DNA from 3 places in the Sorangium sp. So ce204 genome. Region 3 is predicted to be linked to each of the others. Evidence: riboswitches for the same ligand, from Rfam matches in the RefSeq annotation. Region 3 holds a riboswitch; each other region holds the start of a gene.
The links. Region 3 has a riboswitch for cobalamin ahead of WMF22_RS05150 (TonB-dependent receptor). Riboswitches for the same ligand answer to the same signal wherever they lie in the genome.
Positions count from the first base shown of each region.

Region 1 (6,939 bases), 1.1 Mb from region 3:
CTCCTCGCCGGGCTTCACGCCGCCGCTGCGGAGCTGGTCCTCGTAGAGGGCGACGAGGCGATCCCAGTCGCCCGCGGCGGAGTAGGCCTCGGTCAGGAACGAGAGCGCCTCGGGCTGGCCGGGCGAGAGGTCGAGCAGCTCCTCGTACGCCGCGACCGCGCGGGCCGGGTCGCTCAGGCGGGCCTTGACGGTGCGCGCCGCGCGGACGGCCGCCGCGATGCGGTCCTCCTTGAGCTGGGCCTCGCCCTTGACGAGCGACAGGACGCGGACGACGGCGTCCCAGTCCCCCGCGGAGGAGAAGGCGATCTCGGCGAGGTTGGCCGCGCGGAGGTTCTTCGGGTCGAGCAGCAGGGCGAGCTCGATGAGCTCGGCCACCCTGGCGCCGAGCTCGGCGCGGCCGTAGCGGTAGCCGATGTCGGCCGCGCTCGTGTAGAGCGCGCTCTTGAAGGCGCCGTCGGTCGCGCCCTCGGCCTCGGCCACGTACCGGTCCACGAGGTCGCGCCACCGCTCGCGCTTCGAGGCGTCGGTCTCGAGCGCCTCGGCCGCGGCGTCGTCGTCGGGGCGCAGCTCGAGCAGCCGCTTGTACGCGGCCGCCGCGCGATCGACGTCGATGAGCTCCTCGTGGTAGACGCGGGCGAGCTCGGCCTGCATCGCGGGCTCGACGGCGCTGCCTGCGGCGAGGGCGATCTCCAGCTCGAGGAGGCGGGCCACGGCCTGCCATTCCTTCCGCTGCTCGTGCCGCCCGCGCGCCGCGCCGAGCAGGCGCTCGACGTCCCCGGGGCCCGCGCCGTTGTTCGGAGCAGTCACGGCCTCCGCGAGCTCGTTCCAGGCTGCCTCGTTCTCGGGCTCATCCTGCAGACGCCCAAGGGCCATCCGAATCGTCTCAACGCTCATCGTCTCTCCGCGGACCTCGCGAATTCGGTCCGGTCCGTTCACGGGCCGGGCGAAGATAGCCGGGCGGACGACACGGTTTCAAGGTTCCTCGCCCCTGCGGGCCTGGAAGGTCGGCCGGAGCTTTCGCGCGCTTCTGCTCCTGTGGCGCGGGGACGTCCGAGCGGGCGGCCCGTCGGGCCGTCAGGCCGCGGCGAGGGCGGTTCACCGCGCTCGCGGCTTCGGCTATCAACCGCGGGCATGGAAGCTACGACGATCAAGCGCTTCGGGGTGATCGGCGCGGGCCAGATGGGGCGAGGCATCGCCCAGGTCGCCGCGGCCGCGGGCCTCGAGGTGGTCCTGTGCGACGTCTCGAGGGCGCTGGCGGAGTCGGGCAAGGCCCAGATCGCCGCCATTCTCGCGAAGCAGGTGGAGAAGGGCAAGCTGGCCGCGGAGGCGCGGGAGGCGCTCCTCGACCGCGTCGCGGTGGCCGACGGGATGGCGGGCCTCGGCGGGGTCGACCTGGCCGTGGAGGCGGTGACCGAGAGCTTCGACGTGAAGAGCGGGATCTTCAAGCTCGCCGACGCGGCGCTGCCGAAGGGGGCGATCCTGGCGTCGAACACGTCGTCGATCTCGATCACGCGGCTGGCGGCGGTGACCGGGCGGCCTGAGCTGGTCATCGGGATGCACTTCATGAACCCGGTGCCGCTGATGAAGCTCGTCGAGCTCGTCCGTGGGGTCCAGACGTCGGACGCGACGTACGAGGCCGTCCGGGCGCTCTCGGTTGGGCTCGGCAAGACGGTGATCACCTCGAAGGACCAGCCCGGGTTCATCGTGAACCGGATGCTGATCCCCTTCCTCAACGAGGCGTGCTTCGCGCTCCAGGAGGGGCTGTCCACGCCGGAGGACATCGACGCGGGGGCGCGGCTCGGGCTGAACCACCCGATGGGGCCGCTCGAGCTCGCGGACCTGATCGGGCTCGACACGGTGCTGTCGATCGCGGAGGTGCTGCACCGGGAGTTCGGGGACTCGAAGTACCGGGCGGCCACGTTGCTCAGGAACCTGGTGGCTGCGGGGTGGTACGGGAAGAAGAGCGGGCGGGGGTTCTACGTGTACGACGAGAAGGGGCAGAAGAGCGGGCGGGCGGTGTAGAGGAGGCTTCTACGGAGCCAGGGAGGGAGGGGGCGCCGCGCGGGGGGCCGGCGGGGGCCCCTCCCACGAACTCGCGCCTTTTGGGGGGCAATGGCCGGCTGAACGGCGGGAGCGGTCCGGGAGGGCGTCGCACGGAGCGGGCCGGCGCTCGGATTCGTGGGGCCCTACCCCGCCGGCCCCCCGCGCGGCACCCCCTCCCTCCCTGGCTCTCTCCAGGGGGGAGGATGACGGGGGAGCGACGGCGGGATACGCGCGAGGCGAACACGGGTGTGCGGGTCGGAGGACGGGCGGTCTGCCCGACTCACTGCGATCGCACGCGGGCTCGTGGCAGGGCCGTCATGTCGCGCGCATCCGCAGTCAAGCGGTGAGTTCGGATCATCGAGCGACGGGCCGTGTCCCGGAACAGGCGCGTGACATGCTCTGGAAATCGCTCGGTTGGAAATCGCTCGCTCGTCGGCTCGGCAACGGCCTCGACACGGCGGGATCGGACGGACACGGAATGACGCCCTCCCTGGCCCGCGGCAGGCGCTTCCCCCCGGCCCGGGGCGCTGCTAACCACGATCCATGACCGCTCAAGAACAGCAGCCGGGGGCCCGCGGGACGCTCCAGTTCGTCGCCGTCGAGCGCGAGGGTCACGTCGCCACCGTGACCATCCAGCGGCCCGACAAACTCAACGCGCTGAACCCCGCCGTGCTCGGCGAGCTCACCGCGGCCTTCCGCGACCTCCTCGCGCCCGCCGACGGCAACGAGGTCCGCGCGGCGGTGCTGACCGGCGCCGGCAAGGCGTTCGTCGCCGGCGCCGACATCGCCGAGATGGCGGCCATGAACAGCATCGCCGCGAAGCGGTTCGCCGACGCAGGCCACCGGCTCGCAGAGCTCATCGAGACTGCCCCCTTCCCCGTGATCGCCGCCGTCAACGGCTTCGCGCTGGGCGGCGGCTGCGAGCTCGCCCTCGCATGCGACTTCATCTACGCCGCCGAAGGCGCCAAGCTCGGCCAGCCCGAGGTGAACCTGGGCGTCATCCCAGGGTTCGGCGGGACCCAGCGGCTGCTGCGACGGGTCGGGCCAGGACGCGCGCGCGAGCTCGTCTATTCAGGAGACATGATCACCGCCCAGCAGGCGCTCTCGATCGGGCTCGTCAACGCCGTCTTCCCAGCAGCCGATCTGCTCGCGCGCGCCCGCGAGACCGCCCTCAAGATCGCCTCGCGCGGACCGCTCGCCGTCGCCGCCGCCAAGCGCGTCCTCCTGCGCGGCGAGAGCCTCGACCTCGCCGCCGCCAACGAGCTGGAAGCCCAGGCATTCGCCGCGCTCTTCGGCAGCGAAGATCAACAGCTCGGAATGAAAGCGTTCCTGGCGAAATCGCAGGCAACGTTCACGGGCAAGTAAAGGCTCGCGAGGCGCGAGGCGCGTACCACGCGCTCGACGGCAAAAAAATACCGCGCATCACGCTGGAGGGGGGGCCCAGAATGACCGCGGCAGGGAAACCGCGCCGGAGTCTTGAACGTCCGCCACGGTGCAGAAGAAAGACCGCATGCGCTCCGGGCTGGGGGGTCCGCGCCGGCGCGCATGCGGTAGTCAGATTGTGGCATCCGCAAGCGCGTTGTCGATAACAAAGTGCAACGCGTGCACGCCGAGCGAGCAGAACGCTCCACGCGCGAAGGCGGCCAGGCGGGCGCGCGACCCACACACACCCGATCTGCGGGAATTCACGTTCGAGCCGGGCATACCCATCCACCAGAGACAGCGCCCAGCGCTGCGTTCGTCTCGCATTCCGAGGCGAGCGAACACGAAATCCCTGCTCTCTTCAATAAGAGAGGCCACGAGGCAGCAGGCCGTGCACCGGACACCTGCTCCCGAGTAAAGAGCCAGGACGAACAAAGCACACTGCGGAAGGAACGCGCCGGCGCCGATATTCAAGCGCACGAGAGCCCCTCGTACAGACCCAGACCGAGACGGGGGCTGCGCCCGCGCGGCGACAAAGTAAACAGGTTTTATCTAAGGGGGACATAATTCAAGACGTGTCGATCGACGACCCTTCGCGTGATGCGTCTGGGTCAATTTCTCGGCCTCGGCCATCACACATGACAGGGCCTCGATCGCTCGTCGGCGCGCATGCCCGCTCGATCGGGGGCGCCGACGGGCGCGCGGCGCCCCTCGGCAGCGATGGCCTCGTGCGCCTCGGCAGCGCCCCCGAGGGCGGGCGCCCCCGAGGGCGGGGTGCCCACCAGCGCAGGCGTCACCGCCGCGCCGACGCCGCGCCCGCCGAGCACCTCGTCCGCGATCGGGGCGCGACGTCCTTGACGCCGGGCACGAAACGGGATTACCGAGCACCGGCCTGACAATCCATTCCTCGGGTGCCCTCCGGGGCATAACAGGGAAGCCGGTGCAAAACCGGCGCGGTCCCGCCACCGTGAGTGGGGAGCTGCCTCCGAAGACCACTGGGCCCCATTGGAAGAGGCCTGGGAAGGTGGACGCAGCGCTGGGAGCTCGATCAGCTCCCTGAACCCATGAGCCGGGAGACCTACCCGAGCCTCCCACGAGGTGCAGCTTGCGCACGTCTTCGTGGCGTTCGGGTGCGGACTTCACCCGGAGCGCCAAAATCGGTCTTCACGGCCGCGCGTTGTCGATCGCCATCGTGTTCATGGGGACGCTCCTCGCGCCCCGCCCCGCGGCCGCGATGCACCTCGCGGAGGGCGTCCTGCCGCTCGGCTGGTGCGCCGTCTGGAACGCGCTCGCCCTGCCCTTCGTCGCGATCGCCCTCCACCTGCTCCGGCGCCGCACCCAGCAGGACGTCTTCTACAAGCCGTTCGTCGGCCTCGTCGCGGCCGCCGTCTTCGCGATCTCGTGCATGCCCGTGCCGGTGCCGACCGCCGGGACCTGCTCCCACCCGTGCGGCACGGGGCTCGCGGCGGTGCTCATCGGCCCCTGGATGACCGTGCTCGTCACCGTGGTGGCGCTCCTTATCCAGGCCCTCTTCCTCGCGCACGGCGGCCTCACCACGCTCGGCGCCGACGTCGCGTCGATGGGCATCGCGGGCGCCTTCACGGGATATTTCGCCTTCCACCTCGCGCGGCGCTGCGGCGCGAACCTCTGGGTCGCGGGGTTCCTGGCGGGCGTGACCTCGGACTGGGCAACCTACGCCACCACGGCGCTCGCGCTCGCGCTCGGGCTCTCGGGTGATGGGTCGGTGACGTCCATGTTCACGGGCGTCGCCCTCGCCTTCGTCCCCACCCAGCTCCCGCTCGGCCTGCTCGAGGGCGTCATGACCGCGGGGGCGCTCGCCTTCCTGCGCGCCCGGCGGCCCGACATCCTGGACCGGCTCCAAGTCGTCCGGCTCGCCCCGGGGGCGTCGTGACGCGGCGGCTCGGACAGCGCCCGGCCCCAGCGCCGCTCGGGCGGCGCGCGCGCGTCGCGTGCGAGCGCGCGCTCCAGCTCGCCGCCTCCCTCTGGCTCGCCGCCTGCGGCAACGCGTCCTGGGACGGCGTCGACGAGGCCGTTGTGCGCCGCGTCGCGGAGGACGCAGGACGCCACGACACGGGGCCGCTGTTCGCGGGCCTCGAGGGCGACCTCCTGCTGTTCGCGTTCCTCTGGGCCGGGCTCCTCGCCGGCTTCGCCCTCGGCTATTTCTCGCGCGTGCTCTTCGTCGAGCGCGCGGGCGCGCCCGCGGGCAAGGCCGGCGGCGAAGGCCTCCGTGCGGACTGACCCGCCCGCGCGGCTCCGCGACGTGGACGCCCGGCTCCGCCTCGGGGCCGCCGTGGCCGCGTGCTGCGTCGCCGCGGGCGCGCGCTCGCCCGTCACGCCGGCCGCGCTGCTCGTCCTCGCGTGCGCGGCCCTCCGCCTCCAGGGCACGCCGGCGCGCGCCGTCGTCCGCGCCGCCGCGCCCGCCGCGTGGATCGGAGCGGTCGCGGCGGCGCTCGCGCTCGCGCTCACGCCGGGGGCGCCGCTCCTCCCCGGCGCCACGTTCCCTGCCGACGCGATCACGGCCGAGGGGGCCCACCGCGCCGTGGCCATCGGCGCGCGCGTCCTCGCGGCGGCCGCGGTGCTCCGGTGGCTCGCCGGCGCCGCCGCGCCCGCCGAGATCGAGGCGGCGCTCGCCGGGCTCGGCGTCCCCGCGGCCCTCGTCGAGCTGCTCGCGCTGGCGCGGCGCTTCGCCGGCGTGCTCCAGCGCGCGGCCGACAGCGCGTGGAGCGCCGCCGCGCTCCGCGGCGGGTTCACCCGCCCCGGCGCCGCCGCGCGCTCGGCCGGCGCCGTCGCGGGCGTCGTGGCGCTCCGGACGCTGGAGCGCTCCGAGAGCGCCGCGCTCGCGATGCAGCTCCGCGGCTACCAGGGGAAGCTCCCCGTCGCCGACCGGAGGACGAGCGCGCCCGCCGCGAACGTCGCGTTCGCCGCCGCCGCCCTCGCGGCCCTCGGGCTCAGCGTCGCCGCGGGAGAGGCCGGATGATCGCGCTGCGCGCCCCCCGGCTCGGCTACCGGCGCGGCGAGCCCGTGCTGCGCGACGTGCGCCTCGACGTCGCCGAGGGCGAGTCCGTCGCGGTGCTCGGCGGCAACGGCGCCGGCAAAACAGCGCTGCTCAGGACGCTCGTCGGGCTCCTCCCCGCGCCCGGCGGCGGCGTCGAGATCGCGGGCCGCCGCGTGGGCTCGCCCTCGGACGCCGTCGCCGCGGGCGCCGCGCTCGTGCTCCAGGACCCGGACGACCAGCTGCTCGGCGCGACGCTCCTCGACGACGTCCTGTTCGGCCCGCGAAACCTCGGCCTGCCCGCGCCCGAGGCGCGCCGCCGCGCCGAGGCGGCGCTCGCCGCCGTGCAGATCGCCCACCTCGCCGATCGGGCCATCGAGGCGCTGAGCTTCGGCGAGCGCAAGCGCGCGTGCATCGCCGGGATGCTGGCGATGCAGCCGCGGGTGCTGCTGCTCGACGAG
Region 1 is NZ_CP150317.1:353,935-360,873, reverse strand. It holds gene WMF22_RS01400 (tetratricopeptide repeat protein) at 1-873, opposite strand, end outside; gene WMF22_RS01395 (3-hydroxyacyl-CoA dehydrogenase family protein) at 1,132-2,022, shown strand; gene WMF22_RS01390 (enoyl-CoA hydratase/isomerase family protein) at 2,587-3,408, shown strand; gene WMF22_RS01385 (hypothetical protein) at 4,098-4,292, opposite strand; cobalamin riboswitch at 4,358-4,565, shown strand; gene WMF22_RS01380 (energy-coupling factor ABC transporter permease) at 4,664-5,377, shown strand; gene WMF22_RS01375 (hypothetical protein) at 5,374-5,724, shown strand; gene WMF22_RS01370 (CbiQ family ECF transporter T component) at 5,714-6,463, shown strand; gene WMF22_RS01365 (energy-coupling factor ABC transporter ATP-binding protein) at 6,460-6,939, shown strand, end outside.
Region 1: another riboswitch for cobalamin. It lies ahead of WMF22_RS01380 (energy-coupling factor ABC transporter permease); the one in region 3 lies ahead of WMF22_RS05150 (TonB-dependent receptor).

Region 2 (6,939 bases), 4.4 Mb from region 3:
ACGGGCTCCCGGTCCAGGCCGGAGAGCGCCGTGTGCTCGCCCGGATCGCCGGCCACGAGCACGTGCCGCAAGGTCCTGACGTCGCGCCGGAGCTGGCTCGCCAGCGCGCGGTAATCGAACCCGCCGTCCCGGTCGGCGATGACGTACGCGACCGCCTCGGTGTGCTCGCAGAAATACGCGATCTCGGCGCGCCGGTGCGCGGGCAGGGCCAGCACGGGGAGCGCCCCGAGCCGGAACAGCGCGAAGCACACCTCGAAGAACTCCGCGATGTTCGGGAGCTGGACGACGACGCGATCCCCCGGCCGGAGCCCGAGGTGCAAGAGGCCCGCGGCGAGGCGATCGGCGCGCTGATCGAGCTCCCCGTAGCTCAGCCGGCGATCGCCGCTGACGAGCGCGATCCGATCCGGGTGCCGCGCGGCCCGCTCGCGCAGCAGGCGCCCGAAGGTCTCGCCGCGCCAGTAGCCGGCGCGCCGGTAGAGATCGGCCACCGCGGCCGGCCACGGAGTCCAGCCGTCGAGCGCCTGTGGTCGCGCCTGCGCGGGCGCCGGCCGGCTCTCCTCCGGAGCGCTCATGCCTTCTCCGGCGCCTGGTCGAGGCCGAGCGCGTTCAGCATCGTCCCGAGCTTGGCGGTGGTCTCGGCGAGCTCGTGCTCGCCGTTCGAACCGATGACGATCCCGGCCCCGGCATAGAGGCGGAGCGCCCGGCCCGCGACGTCGGCGCAGCGGATGACGACCGCCCACTCGCCGTCGCCGCTGGCGTCGGACCAGCCCACGAGCCCCGTGAAGAACCCGCGATCGAACCGCTCGATCGCCCCGATGGCCTCGCGGGCGCGGTCCGTCGGGTATCCGCACACCGCGGGGGTCGGGTGCAGCGCGGTGGCCAGCTTCATCGAGGAGATCGAGAGATCGCGCAGCTCCCCGGTGAGCCGGCTCGACAGGTGCCACAGCGTCGGGGTCTGCGTGAGCGAGGGCTCGTCGGGGACGCTCAGGCGCCGGCAGAACGGCCGGAGCGCGGCGGCGACGGCGTCGACGACGATCGCGTGCTCGTGCCGGTCCTTCTCGGACGCGAGCAGGGCGATCGCGCGCCGGCGGTCCTCGTCGGGGTCGGGGCTGCGGACCGCGGAGCCGGCGAGCGGATTGGCGATCACCCGGAGCCCGGAGCGCGACAGGAGCAGCTCCGGGCTCGCGCCGAGGAGCGTCCGCGCGCGCGACGTCGCGACGCCGCGCTCCGCGCTGGAGAGCCCCGCCATGGGATCCGAGAGGTTGGCGGCGAAGGTGTAGCCGTTCCGGTTCTGCTGCGAGAGGCGCTGGAGGACGAGGCGGAGATCGACCGGCTCCCGCAGGACCATCTCCAGCATCCTGGAGAGGACCACCTTGCTCAGCGCCTCGGACCGCATCAGGCCCACCGCCGTCTCGACGCCGCGCACGTAGTCGCGGGGCTCCGGGACCTGGCGCAGCTCCTGGACGGTGATCGGCAGGTGCGCCCGCGGCGATTCCGACGTGGGGTTGAGCGGGCCCGCGCTCTGGATCGCCCGCGGCACGATGAGGTGCGCCGGCGACGTGCTGTTGAACGGCACCGCGCCGACCACCATGGGGAGGTTCTGGCCGGCGCCGGCGCCGGCCCTCGACGCCGACGCGAGCACCCTCGTGACGCGGTCCGCGAGGCGGTCGCCCTGATCCGCGCCGTTCGGCTCGAGGATCATGTCGTGTACGCCCTGCGCGAGGAGGGTGCGTGTCGGCGACGCGAAGAAGAACGCCGACTCGGGGGTGTATTGCTTCAACAGCTGCCCTGCGTTCACCGCGGGCAGCGCGACAGCGGCCGGTATCGAGATGGAACTCGTCACATTCAGCTCCGATGGGCGTCGAGAGCCACGTGGGCTCAGGTCATCGGGCGCTGGACGTCAGGTCTCTGGCCGCTCGTTCCTGATAACTGATAAAGAAAATCAGTTTCAAGTGACTCATGGCACGCGCGTGCACGACTGTCAAGGGACTCCCGGTTCTGTCTCGGGTGTGCGTCGCCGGTGGGCTTGTGGACGGGGCGCTCCGGGTCTTCGCTTCTGCGTTGACATCCTGCGTGACGGGTGCGACGAGTCGCCCCGCCATCGGTGCTCGTCCGGCCATCACCGGGCGAGCTGAAAAGGGAACCCGGTGAGAATCCGGGACTGCCCCCGCAGCGGTGAACGGGAACGACCATCACCAAGAAGCACTGGGCACGCACCAGAGCAGCCTGGGAAGCGGTGATGTGTAGGAGAGCGACCGGCGACGGCCGCAGCGCCCGTGAGTCCGAAGACCTGCCGAAGGTGCGCGCGCCGGTGCGCCGGCGCGCGCTGACCTGAGCCTTCGAGGGGAAGGCGCCCAGGCCCTAGACCACCTCGCTCGCGCGCGGTGTCGCGGCCCGTCACGCAGCCCCCTCGCTTCGGCTCTCGGCTCACCCGGAGCAGCGCTGGGTCGACGCGGGCAGGCGGCGCGTGAATGGTTGATTCCTCGGATCGTCGGTCGCGGCGGCGCCGGAGCGCTGGCGTGGCGTGCTGGCTCTCGCTCGCCGCCTGCAGCGCCGTGGCGGCCCTGCCGGCCGCCCGCGCCGACGATGCGCGCAGGCCGGAGGCCGAGCAGGAGGGCGGTCGCGCTGCCGCTCCGCCGGGGCCGGACCCGCTGGAGGTGCGCGTCGAGGGGGATCACCTGCGCGCGCCCGCGCCGCCCAAGGACAGGTCCGTCGCGGGGTCGGTGCTGGGCCGCGAGCGCCTCACCGGCGCGGGGCTCGGGGCGGCGGACGTGCTCCGCACGCAGCCGGGCGTGCTCATCATCGAGACGGGCGGCTTCGGCGGGCCGGCGACAGCGGCCCTCCGGGGAGCGACCGCCACGCAGACGCCGGTGTACCTCGCCGGCGTCCGCCTGAACGACGACGTCGTGGGGACGGCGGATCTCTCCCTCGTGCCCCTCTGGCTCATCGAGCGCATCGAGATCTACCGCGGCCACGCGCCCATCGAGGCCGACCGCCTCGGCCCCGGCGGCGCGATCTTCTTCGAGCCGCGGCGGCCTTCCCGGACGACGGCCGGCGCGGGCGCCATGGCGGGCTCGCTCGGCGCGCGGCGCGGGTGGGCGTTCGCCGGCGCCAGCGCGGGCCCGGTGAGCGCGCTCGTCGGGGTGAGCGCCGAGGCCGCGGAGAACCGCTACGCGTTCGTGGACGATCGCGGGACGCTCTTTGACGAGAGCGACGACACCCTGGAGCGCCGGCAGAACGCCGACGTGCGCACGATCGACGCCTGGGCGCTCGCGCGCGTCGAGCTCGGGGGCGGCGCGATCGTCGACGTGATCGCGAACGGCACCGATCGCGAGCAGGGCGTGCCGAGGCTCGCGCTCCTGCCGTCCCGCGAGGCGCGGGGGGAGTCGCGGCGCGCGCTGGCGTCGGTCGCGGCGCGGGTGCCGTTCGGCGGAGAGGCGCAGCACACGCTCGAGGCGCGCACCTCGTTCATCGAGGCGCGGTCGGAGGTCCACGACCCCCTCTTCGAGCTCGCGCTGCAGACGCCGGAGCTCCGGCTCGCCGGCCGCCGCCTGGAGCAGACGCTCGGGGCGACGCTCTCCTTCGCCGACCGGCTCCGGGTGCGGCCTGTGCTCTCGGTCGCGCGCGAGGGCATCTCGCGCGCGCCGGACGACGTGCCGGTCGCGCGGGCGCGGCGCTCGTTCGCGCGCGGCGCCGTCAGCGCGGAGGCGCGCCTCGGCGAGGGGCTCGCGCTGCACGCCCTCGCGAGCGGGGAGTGCCACGCCACCGGCGCGGACCGCGAGCGCCCTTGCGACGTGCTCGTCCCGACCGGGCGGGTCGGCGTGGAAGTGGGGAGCGACCGGCTCCGGCTCCTCGCGACCGTGGGCCGCTACGTCCGCGTCCCGACGCTCGGCGAGGTGTACGGCGTCTCCGGCGTCGTCCACGGCAACGCGGCGCTCGAGCCGGAGTCGGGCGCCACGATCGAGGCCGGGATCCGGGCGCAGACGGGGCGCGGCGCCGTGCTGCGCGGCGCCTTCCTCGACGTGTTCGCGTTCGGGAGCGTGGTCTCCGGGCTCGTCGCTTACGAGAAGTCCGGCCAGGGCTACGTGAGCCCGTACAACGTCGGCCGCGCCCGCGTCGTGGGCGCGGAGCTCCTGGCCGGGGTCGAGGTGACCCGGTTCCTCCGCGCCGAGATCGCGGCGACGCTGCTCGATCCGCGGGACACGACGCCGGGGCGGACGACGAGGAACGACCTCCTCCCGTTCCGCTCGCGCCTCGTCGTCGCGCCGCGCCTGCACGCCGAGTGGAAGCGCCCGGGCGGCGCCGTGTTCTCGGGCGCGTCGGGCGAGCTCCGGGCCGTGTACCAGTCGAGCCGGTACGCCGACCCCGCCGGCCTCGGCGTGATCGCGGAGCAAGCGACCCTCGACCTCGACGCGGAGGCGAGGTGGCTCAGCGGGCACCTTGCGGTGAGAGCTCGCGTCGCGGACCTCCTGGACGCGCGGCGCACGGATGTCGTCGGGTTTCCGCTCCCGGGGCGGAGCGTGTTTTTCACACTGGAGTCAACATGGTGAAGATCAGTCTGTTTGCGTTCGCGATCTCGATTCCGATCCTCGGGTGCAACGTGGATTCGCCGCCGCCGTCGACGGGCGGCGTCCACGGCGGCGGCGACGACGCGTGTGAGAGCGGCGTTGTCATCGTGACGAGCGACTACCAGTCGACGAACATCGCCGTGTCGGCGCTCGACGGGACCACGCTGTCGCCCTCCTTCGTGTCGAGCGGCGCGGCGAAGCCGGGGCTCAGCCTCGCGCTGTCCGGCGATGTCGATGTCCCGGGGGTGGCGTCGCCGTCCGGCCGCGTCGTCCTGCTCGATCGGTTCGGAACGAACGTGATCACCTGGATGGATCTCGAGACGGCCGAGGTCCTCGCGCAGCTCCCGGTCGGGCAGGGGTTCGAGTCGAACCCTCAGGACTACATCGAGGTGGGCGCGGATCGCGCGCTCGTGTCGCGCTACGGGAGCAACCCGAGCCCTGGCGTGGAGCCGTTCGACGAGGGCGGCGATCTCCTGATCGTCGACACGAAGGAGTACTCCATCGCGGGGCGCATCGCCCTGCCGGAGGAGGAAGAGGGGCTCCTGCCGCGCCCGTCGGGCATGGCGCGCGTCGGTGACGACGTTGTCGTGGCCCTCGGCCGGCTCGCCGCGGACCTCTCGACCGTGGGCGAAGGGCGCTTCGTTGGCGTCTCGCCGGCCGAGGGCGCCGTCACATGGACGGTCGACGTGCAGGGGCTCTACGGCTGCGGGCGTCTCGCCGTGTCGCCCTCGGGAGAGCGGCTGGCGGTCGCCTGCTCGAGCCGCTTCGACGTCGAGGCGATGGAGTACGATCCGGCGACGAGCGATGTCGTGATCTACGACGCTCGCACCTCGCCCCCGGAGGAGATCGAGCGGCTCGGCGTGGCGAGGGCGCTCGGCGCCGCGGTCCAGCCCACGCTCGTCTTCGCCTCCGAGGACGTGCTTCTCGGGACGGCCTACGCGGGCGGCGCGTCCGCCGGGGACCGCGCCTTCTCCGTGAGCATCACCACGGGCGAGGTCACGACGCTCGCCGAGGCGACCCAGTCTTACGCCTTCGGCGGCGTCCACTGCTCGCCCGGCTGCGGCGATGTCTGCCTGCTGAGCGACGCGGAGAGGAGCAAGCTCCGGCGCTGGAAGGTGGCGGCGAACGGCGCGCTCGAGCCGCTGGAGGACGCGACCGTCGACACCGAGATCGGGCTCCCGCCGCGAGGGATCGGCGGGCTCTGATCGGCCCCGCGGGGGTGCGTCGGTTGATTGGCGTCAGAAAGCGGCGTCCAGGACGACCTCCCCGGAGACGCCGACCTGGTACGCGGAGACGCGGCGCTCGAAGAAGTTCGTGACCTCCTGGACGTCTTGCAGATCCATGAACGAGAACGGGTTCTTCGCCCCGTAGCGCTTCGGCATGCCGAGCGTGGCGAGCCGCTGGTCGGCGCAGAACTCCAGGTAGCTGCGCACGTCGCGCGCCGACATGCCCGCCACGCCGGCGCCGAGGAGATCCTCGGCGAACCGGGCCTCGCAGGCGATCGCCTCATCCATCATGTCGAGGATCGACCGCGAGAGCCCGGCGTCGAAGAGCTCGGGCTCCTCGCGCCGCGCCGTGCTCACGACCTCGAAGGCGAAGCGCATGTGCGCGCTCTCGTCGCGGAAGACCCAGCTCGTCCCCGCGGCGAGCCCGTGGAGCAGGCCGCGCGAGCGCAGGAAGTACACGTACGCGAACGCGCCGAAGAAGAAGAGCCCCTCGACGCACGCGGCGAAGCAGATGAGGTTCAGGAGGAACCGCCGCCGCTCGGCGCGCGACTCCAGCCGGCCGAGCGACTCGACGGAATCGAGCCACCGCATGCAGAAATCGGCCTTCTGGCGGATCGAGGGGATGTTCTCGACGGCCGCGAAGGCGCGGTGACGGTCCTCGGGATCGGGGATGTACGTGTCGAGGAGCGTCAGATAGAACTGGACGTGGAGCGCCTCTTCGTAGAGCTGCCGGGACAGGTACATCCGCGCCTCCGGGGCGTTGATGTGCCTGTACAGGTTGAGGACGAGGTTGTTCGCCACGATGGAGTCCCCCGTGGCGAAGAACGCGACGAGGCGCTGCACGAGGTGCCGCTCCGCGTCGGTCATCTTCCGCAGGTCGCCCACGTCCGTGGAGAAGTCGACCTCCTCCACGGTCCACGTGTTCTTGATGGCGGAGCGGTACATCTCGAAGAAGGCCGGATAGGCCATCGGGCGCAGCGTGAGGCACTGGCCCGGATCGAGGAGGCGCGCGGGGCGGCTGACGCGGCTCACTGGCAGGCCTCGCAGGCCTCGGGGTTCTCGAGCGCGCACGCCACGTCCGCGGCCGCCTTCGCCGGCGCCGCCTCCACCGTGGCCTTGGTGATGCGCGTCGCGGGGCGCGATCG
Region 2 is NZ_CP150317.1:5,769,458-5,776,396, reverse strand. It holds gene WMF22_RS21475 ((2,3-dihydroxybenzoyl)adenylate synthase) at 1-572, opposite strand, end outside; gene dhbC (isochorismate synthase DhbC) at 569-1,843, opposite strand; cobalamin riboswitch at 2,086-2,312, shown strand; gene WMF22_RS21465 (TonB-dependent receptor) at 2,520-4,550, shown strand; gene WMF22_RS21460 (hypothetical protein) at 4,544-5,773, shown strand; gene WMF22_RS21455 (ribonucleotide-diphosphate reductase subunit beta) at 5,807-6,763, opposite strand; gene WMF22_RS21450 (ribonucleoside-diphosphate reductase subunit alpha) at 6,823-6,939, opposite strand, start outside.
Region 2: another riboswitch for cobalamin. It lies ahead of WMF22_RS21465 (TonB-dependent receptor); the one in region 3 lies ahead of WMF22_RS05150 (TonB-dependent receptor).

Region 3 (6,939 bases):
CGATCTGCGCTACTTCCTCGCCGTCGCGCGGCACGGCAACCTCTCCGCCGCCGCGCGCGTCCTGAAGGTCACCCAGCCGACCGTGGGGCGGCGCGTCGCGGCGTTCGAGCGGCGCCTCGGGGCGAGGCTCTTCCAGCGCTCGCCGTCGGGGTTCGCGCTCTCGGCCGCGGGCGAGAGCGTGCTCGGCCACGCCGAGCGCATGGAGCAGGACGCGCTCGCCGCCGAGCGCGCCGCCGCCGGACGCGACGCAGGCCTGAGAGGCCACCTCCGTATCACCGCGTCCGAGTGGCTCGCCACGCGCGTCCTCGGGCCGCTGCTCGTCCCGTTCCTCGCGCGCCACCCCGCCATCTCCGTCGATCTCATCGCGGACGCGCGGTGGCTGAGCCTGCCGCGTCGAGAAGCGGACATCGCCCTTCGCCCCGCCGCGTTCGAGCACCACGAGGTCTTCCAGCGCGAGGTCGCGCGGATCGGGTTCGGGCTCTATGCATCGGAGACCTACCTCGCCGAGCACGGCCCGCCGGACTGGGGCCGGCAGTGCGAGGGCCACGCCCTCGTCACCATGAACGACGAGCCTCCGGCGATCGCCGACCTGTCGTGGGTGCGCGCCGTCGCCGCGAAGGCCCGCGTCGCCGCGCGCACCAACGGCCGCGAGCCCCAGGCGACGATGGGGGCCGCCGGCGTCGGGCTCGTCTGCCTGCCCCGCTACCTGGGCGACGCGACAGCCGGCCTTTGCCTGCTCTCGCCGCCCTCGCCGCCGCCAGGGCGCAAGCTGTGGCTCGGGGTGCACCGCGACACGCGCGGGGTGCCGCGCGTGAAGGCGCTCGTCGCGTTCGTCGCCGACGCCCTCGGGCCGCTCCGGAGCGCCCTCGACCCCGGCGCGCGGCCGCGCGCGTCAGGCGGCGAGCGCCCCCGCTACCGGCCCTGATCGCGCTGGCACGCCCTGAGCTCCTCGAACGGCGCGTCGCACGTCTGGGGCAGGAAATCGGTCCTGCACTCCGGATCGCGCCCGCTCACGCAATCGAAGAGCGACGCGATCGACGGCGCGAGGTACTCGCAGGGGATATGGTTCACGGAGGCGATGGTCTCGCCCATGCAATCGAAGAAAGGGGCGGTCAGCGCGTTGCACGGGCGCTGCACGGAGAGCAGGTCGGCGCAGCGCTCGGCACACCGGAGCTCCGGGCACGTGACGCCGTCGAAGAGCGTGCAGAAGAAATCGCACGAGGCCCTCTGCTCCTCGACAGAGGCCCCGCCGGAGCTCGCCGACTGCGAGCCCCCGGCTGCGCCGGCGCCCCCGGCGCCGTCGGAGCTCCCGGGGAGCCCGTCGACGACGACGGCCCCGCCGCAAGCACCCGCCCCCGAGAGCGCGATCAGCGAAGCCAGGAAAGCGAAGATCAGCGTCGTTCTCATCAGGGCATCTTATAACGCGGCAGGCACGGCAGCGGCGCGCGTCGCACGTTCCGCGCGCCCCGATGGCCAGCGCGGCAGGCACGGCAGCGGCGCGCGTCGCACGTTCCGCGCGCCCCCGCCGCTCACTCCACCGCCTGCGATTGCTCGATCGCGTCCTCGCGGCGCTCCCGGCGGTTGCACGCGAGCACCTTCTTGCGGACGCGCACCGCGTCGGGCGTGACCTCGACGAGCTCGTCGCCGTCGATCCACTCCATCGCCGTCTCGATCGTGAGCAGCCGCGGGCTGGCCAGGAGGACGTTCTCGTCCTTGCCGTGGTTGCGCACGTTCGACAGCTTCTTCTCCTTGATGACGTTGACGTCGGTGTCGTTCGGCCGGTTGTGCTCGCCGATGATCATCCCCTCGTAGACCTCGACGCCGGGGACGATGAAGAACATGCCGCGCGGCTGCAGGTGGTGCAGCGCGTACGGGGTCGCCACGCCGACGCGATCGGCGACGATGGCGCCGGTCGGGCGGCGCATCATCGGGCCGCCCCAGGGCGCCCAGCCGTCGAACATCGTGTTGAGCAGGCCCGTCCCGCGCGTCGCCGTCAGGAACTCGCCGCGGAAGCCGATGAGCCCGCGCGACGGCACCCGGAACTCGAGGCGGGCGCGGCCGAAGCCGGGGTTCGTCATCTTCACCATCCGGCCGCGCCGGGAGCTGAGGCGCTCGGTCACGATGCCGACGTAGGTGTCCGGCACGTCCACGACCACGAGCTCGAGCGGCTCCATCACCTCGCCGTCGATCTCGCGCGTCACCACCTCGGGGTTCGAGAGCTGCATCTCGTACCCCTCGCGCCGCATCGTCTCCACGAGGATCGCCAGCTGGAGCTCGCCGCGGCCGAGCACCACGAACGTGTCGGGCACCTCCGTCGGCTCCACCCGGATCGCGAGGTTCTTCATCGCCTCGCGCTCGAGCCGCTCCTTCAGGTGACGGCTCGTCAGGAACTTCGACTGCTTGCACTTGCCGGCGAAGGTCGACGTGTTGACGCCGATCTTCATCTTGATCGTCGGCTCCTCGACCACGATGCGCGGCAGCGCCTCGGGGTGCGCCGGATCCGTGATCGTGTCGCCGATCGTGACCGCGTCGATCCCGGCGATCGCGATCACCTCGCCCGCGACGGCGCTCTCGACCGCGACGCGCTTCAGCCCCTCGTAGGCGTAGAGCATCTTCACGTAGCCGCGCGACTGGCCGCCCTCGGCGAGGAGCGCGACGTCGGCGCCGGACCGGGCGGTGCCGCGGACCACGCGGCCGACCGCGAGCCGGCCCACGTACTCGTCGTGGGTCGTGTTGCAAACGATGACCTGGAGCGGGCCGTCGGGGTCGCCGGAGGGGCCGGGGACCCGCTCGAGGATGGTCTCGAAGAGCGGCTCGAGGTCCTTCGCCTCGTGCTCGAGCTCGCGCTTCGCCTGGCCGAACTTCGCGATCGCGTAGAGCGTCGAGAAGTCCATCTGCGCGTCGCTCGCCTCGAGGTCGCAGAAGAGGTCGAACACCTCGGAGAGCACCTCGTGGGCGCGCGCGTCGCTCCGGTCGATCTTGTTGATGACCACGATGACAGGGAAGCCGCGCTGGAGGCACTTCGAGAGCACGAAGCGCGTCTGCGGCAGCGGGCCCTCGGCGGCGTCGACGAGGAGGAGCGCCCCGTCGGCCATCATGAGCGTGCGCTCGACCTCGCCGCCGAAGTCGGAGTGGCCGGGCGTGTCGACGATGTTGATCTTGACCCCGCGGTACCGGATGCTCGTGTTCTTCGCGAGGATGGTGATGCCGCGCTCCCGCTCGAGGTCGTTCGAGTCCATGACCCGCTCGGCCACGACCTCGTTCTCTCGGAAGGCGCCCGACTGGCGCAGCATGTGATCGACGAGGGTCGTCTTCCCGTGGTCGACGTGGGCGACGATGGCGATATTGCGGAGATCGTTACGGGGCATATACGGCGGCGGCCGTGTAGCACGCGACCCACGGAGGAGCGAGCCCATCCTCGCTAGAGCCCGAACGTTCGGCCTGCACGGGGGCCGCGCGTCGAGGCGCTCGGATGAGGAGCGCGAGGCGCGGGAGCGGCGCGCGCCGAGCGGGCGAGGGGAGCGGTAGCGATTGACAGCCGGAGGCGCGCGGCCATAGGGTGCGCGCCGCGCTGGTGCCCGGGCGTTCGCCTGGGCCGAAGAGGGAACCCGGTGAAACTCCGGGGCTGCCCCGCAGCGGTAAGCGAGAACGACCTCCACCCCATGCACTGGCCCGACGAGGGCTGGGAAGCGGTGGACAGTAGGGAGCCGGTCAGACCGGAGCGCTCGCGAGCCCGAAGACCTGCCAGCGCCCGGCGGCGGGAGACATCCGGCGCCGGTTCGACCTGGGAGCCTCGAGGGAGGCGGTGAGGTCCGAGCCGGTGCAGCTCTGCCTCTGCCACGTCCCGGATACCGAACCGCCCCCCGCGTCGCCTTCCGGTCGCCCGCGGGGGCGAGAGGTCGGTCCAGCGCACCGTGCGATGGCCAGCCATTTCGTCCTCGCGGAGCTCGACGCGAGCGGCCCGACGCCGCTCCGCGCGATTGCGGCGAAGGAGGACACGAATGCTGCGCGAGACGGTCACTACGAGCCACGGGCACCGCCATCCATTTCATCTGCTCGCCGCGTTATCCATGGTGCTGGCCGCCGCGCGGCCCGCGCGCGCCGAGGGCCTCGCCCCCGAGTCGCCCGCTGCCCCGCCGGAGGCCGCCGCTGCCCCGCCGGAGGCCGCCGCTGCAGCGCCCGCCGGCGAGGGCGCGCCCGCGGGCGACGCCGCGATCGAGGTCACGATCCAGGCGGAGAAGCCGGGCAGCGAGGCCGCGTCGCGCGTCTCCGTCGGACACCGGGAGCTCGAGCTCAGGCCGAGGCTCCGGCCGGGCGACCTCCTCGAGGCGGTCCCCGGGCTCTTCGCCGTGCAGCACGCGGGCGGCGGCAAGGCGAACCAGTACTTCCTCCGCGGATTCGACGCGGACCACGGGACCGACGTCGCCTTCTTCGTCGACGGCGTGCCCGTCAACATGGTCAGCCACGGCCACGGGCACGGCTTCACCGATCTCTACTTCATGATCCCGGAGCTCGTGACAGGGCTCGACGGGTACAAGGGGCCTTATTACGCGAGCATCGGCGACTTCGGTACGGCGGGCGCCGTCAACCTGCGCTTCGCCGAGAAGCTCGAGGAGAGCCACGCGCAGGTCAGCCTGGGGCAGTACGGTATCCAGCGCGGCCTCGTCATCGCCTCGCCGGATCTCGGCGACGCGTGGCGCGCGGTGGCCGCGGCGGAGATCTACCGGAACGACGGGCCGTTTCTGAGCCCGGAGCGGCTCGAGCGCTTCAACGTGTACCTGCGGGCCACGCACGATCTGGGCAACACAGGCAAGGTCCAGATGACCTGGATGTCGTATGGATCGACCTGGCACGGCTCCGGCCAGATCCCCGCGCGCGCCGTGTGCGGCGAGGGTGAGCAGGGCGGGTTGAACCCGCCGCCGTCGGCGTTCGGACAGCCGTGCATCGACCATTTCGGCGCCGTGGATCCGACCGAGGGCGGGGCGACCGAGCGGCACATGGCGTCCGTCGCGACCTCGATGGCGTGGCGGGACGCCGATCTGAGCGCGCTCGCCTACCTCGTCCGCTACCGCTTCACGCTGTACTCGAACTTCACGTTCTTCAGCGAGGACCCCGTCCACGGCGACCAGATCGAGCAGAACGACGACCGCGCCGTCGGGGGCGCCGATCTCCGGTTCCGCCGGCAATACGAGATCGGCGGGGCGAGGTTCACGACCTCGCTCGGCGCGCAGATCCGCGCGGACGCGATCGACAAGTCCCTCCACCACGACGAGGCGCGCGATCGGATCGAGGAGAAGAGCAGGACCCACGTCGACGAGAGCCAGATCGGCGTTTACGTCGAGCAGGACGCCCGGCTCCGGCGCTGGCTCCGCGTCGTGCTCGGGGCGCGCGCGCAGTGGATCGACGTCAACGTGGACGATCCGGGCGAGGACCTCGAGGCGGCGGGGAACAGGTCGAGCGGCGCCCGGGGACAGATGCAGCTGCTCCCGAAGCTCACGGCGATCGTGTCGCCCGCCGAGGGGGTTGATCTGTTCGCCCACTTCGGGCGGGGCTTCCACTCGAACGACGCGCAGGGCGCGGTGCTGGGCGAGGGGGCGGCGACGCTGATCACGCCCGCGACGGGCTACGAGGTCGGCGTGCGGGTCGCGCCCCTGCGCGGGCTGTCGCTGAGCGGGGCCGCGTTCCTGCTCGACCTGGACTCGGAGCTGGTCTGGAGCGGCGACGCGGGAGCGACCGAGGCGTCGGGGCAGACGCGGCGCTACGGGATCGAGATCGGCGGGCGCTACCGGCTCGGGAGCTGGCTCTTCGCGGACGTGGACGCGACCTTCACCCGCGCGCGCTTCCGCGAGAACGCCGGCAACGCGAGCGCGGTCGCCCTCGCGCCGACCCGGACGCTGACCGCGGGCGTCGGCGTCCGCCCGACGTTCGGCGCGTTCACGCCGTTCGCGGCGCTGCGGGTCAAGGCGATCGGCGCGCGGCCCGCGACCGAGGACGAGTCGCTCACCGCCGAGGGGTTCACGGTCGTCGACGCCAACGCCGGGCTGCGGTGGAAGAACGTCGAGGTGGCCGCGGACATCCAGAACCTGTTCGACACGACGTGGCGCGAGGTCCAGTTCGCGAGCGCGTCGCGGCTGCCGTACGAGCCGGCCCCGGTCACCGGGATCCACTACTCGCCAGGGTGGCCGTTCACGGCGATCGGGCGGGCGACGCTGTACTGGGAGTAGGCGCCGCGCCGGCTCATGTCCGGCGGAGGTCCTCGCGTAGCGCGTCGAGCGACGCACGGAACGCGGCTTCGCTCACGGCGGCGCCCGTCGCCGCGGGCAGGAGCGCCGCGAACATCTGCCAGGCTTTCCGGAGGTCACATACCCTGTGCGGATAACGCTGACGGGCAAGGAGCGTGAGCCCTGTCACGACGCTGCGAACCATCGCCGCCTGGAACCCCGAGCCCTCGAAGACAACCGCTGAGCACCTGATGGACGCGCTCGCCTCCGCAAGGAAGCTCGCGATCGCCCTGCGCGCGGGCGCCGGCGGCAACGACGCCCCGCTCTCGATGAGGGTGAGCAGCCCTATGCCGCGCGGGTGCTTCTTGGCGAACTCCGCGCACGCGTCCCTCAGGTGGCGCGCGCCGTCCTCGGTCGTCTCGCGGCGCCAGATGACACAGAAGATCCGGTGCCAGGAAGCCAGGACGTAGTCCGGTTGTCTGGTGACCACGTGCCAGGGGTCGGGATGCATGATGGTGCTCGTTCTGGAGCGGTCGCAGCGGAGATGCTCGCGGGGGCCTCAGGGTACACCGGCGTTTCTTCGCCCGCGACACGCACACCAAATCGAGCGTGAGCCACCGGGCGTCGGCAACGGATCGGCGGCGCGCGCCCTCGGAGCTGATGGGCAAGACAACCCCGGTGCCCTCGAGGCTGGGTGGCTCGCGCCGGACACGTTCGA
Region 3 is NZ_CP150317.1:1,404,005-1,410,943, forward strand. It holds gene WMF22_RS05135 (LysR family transcriptional regulator) at 1-925, shown strand, start outside; gene WMF22_RS05140 (hypothetical protein) at 913-1,407, opposite strand; gene typA (translational GTPase TypA) at 1,530-3,416, opposite strand; cobalamin riboswitch at 3,556-3,763, shown strand; gene WMF22_RS05150 (TonB-dependent receptor) at 4,002-6,224, shown strand; gene WMF22_RS05155 (hypothetical protein) at 6,238-6,732, opposite strand.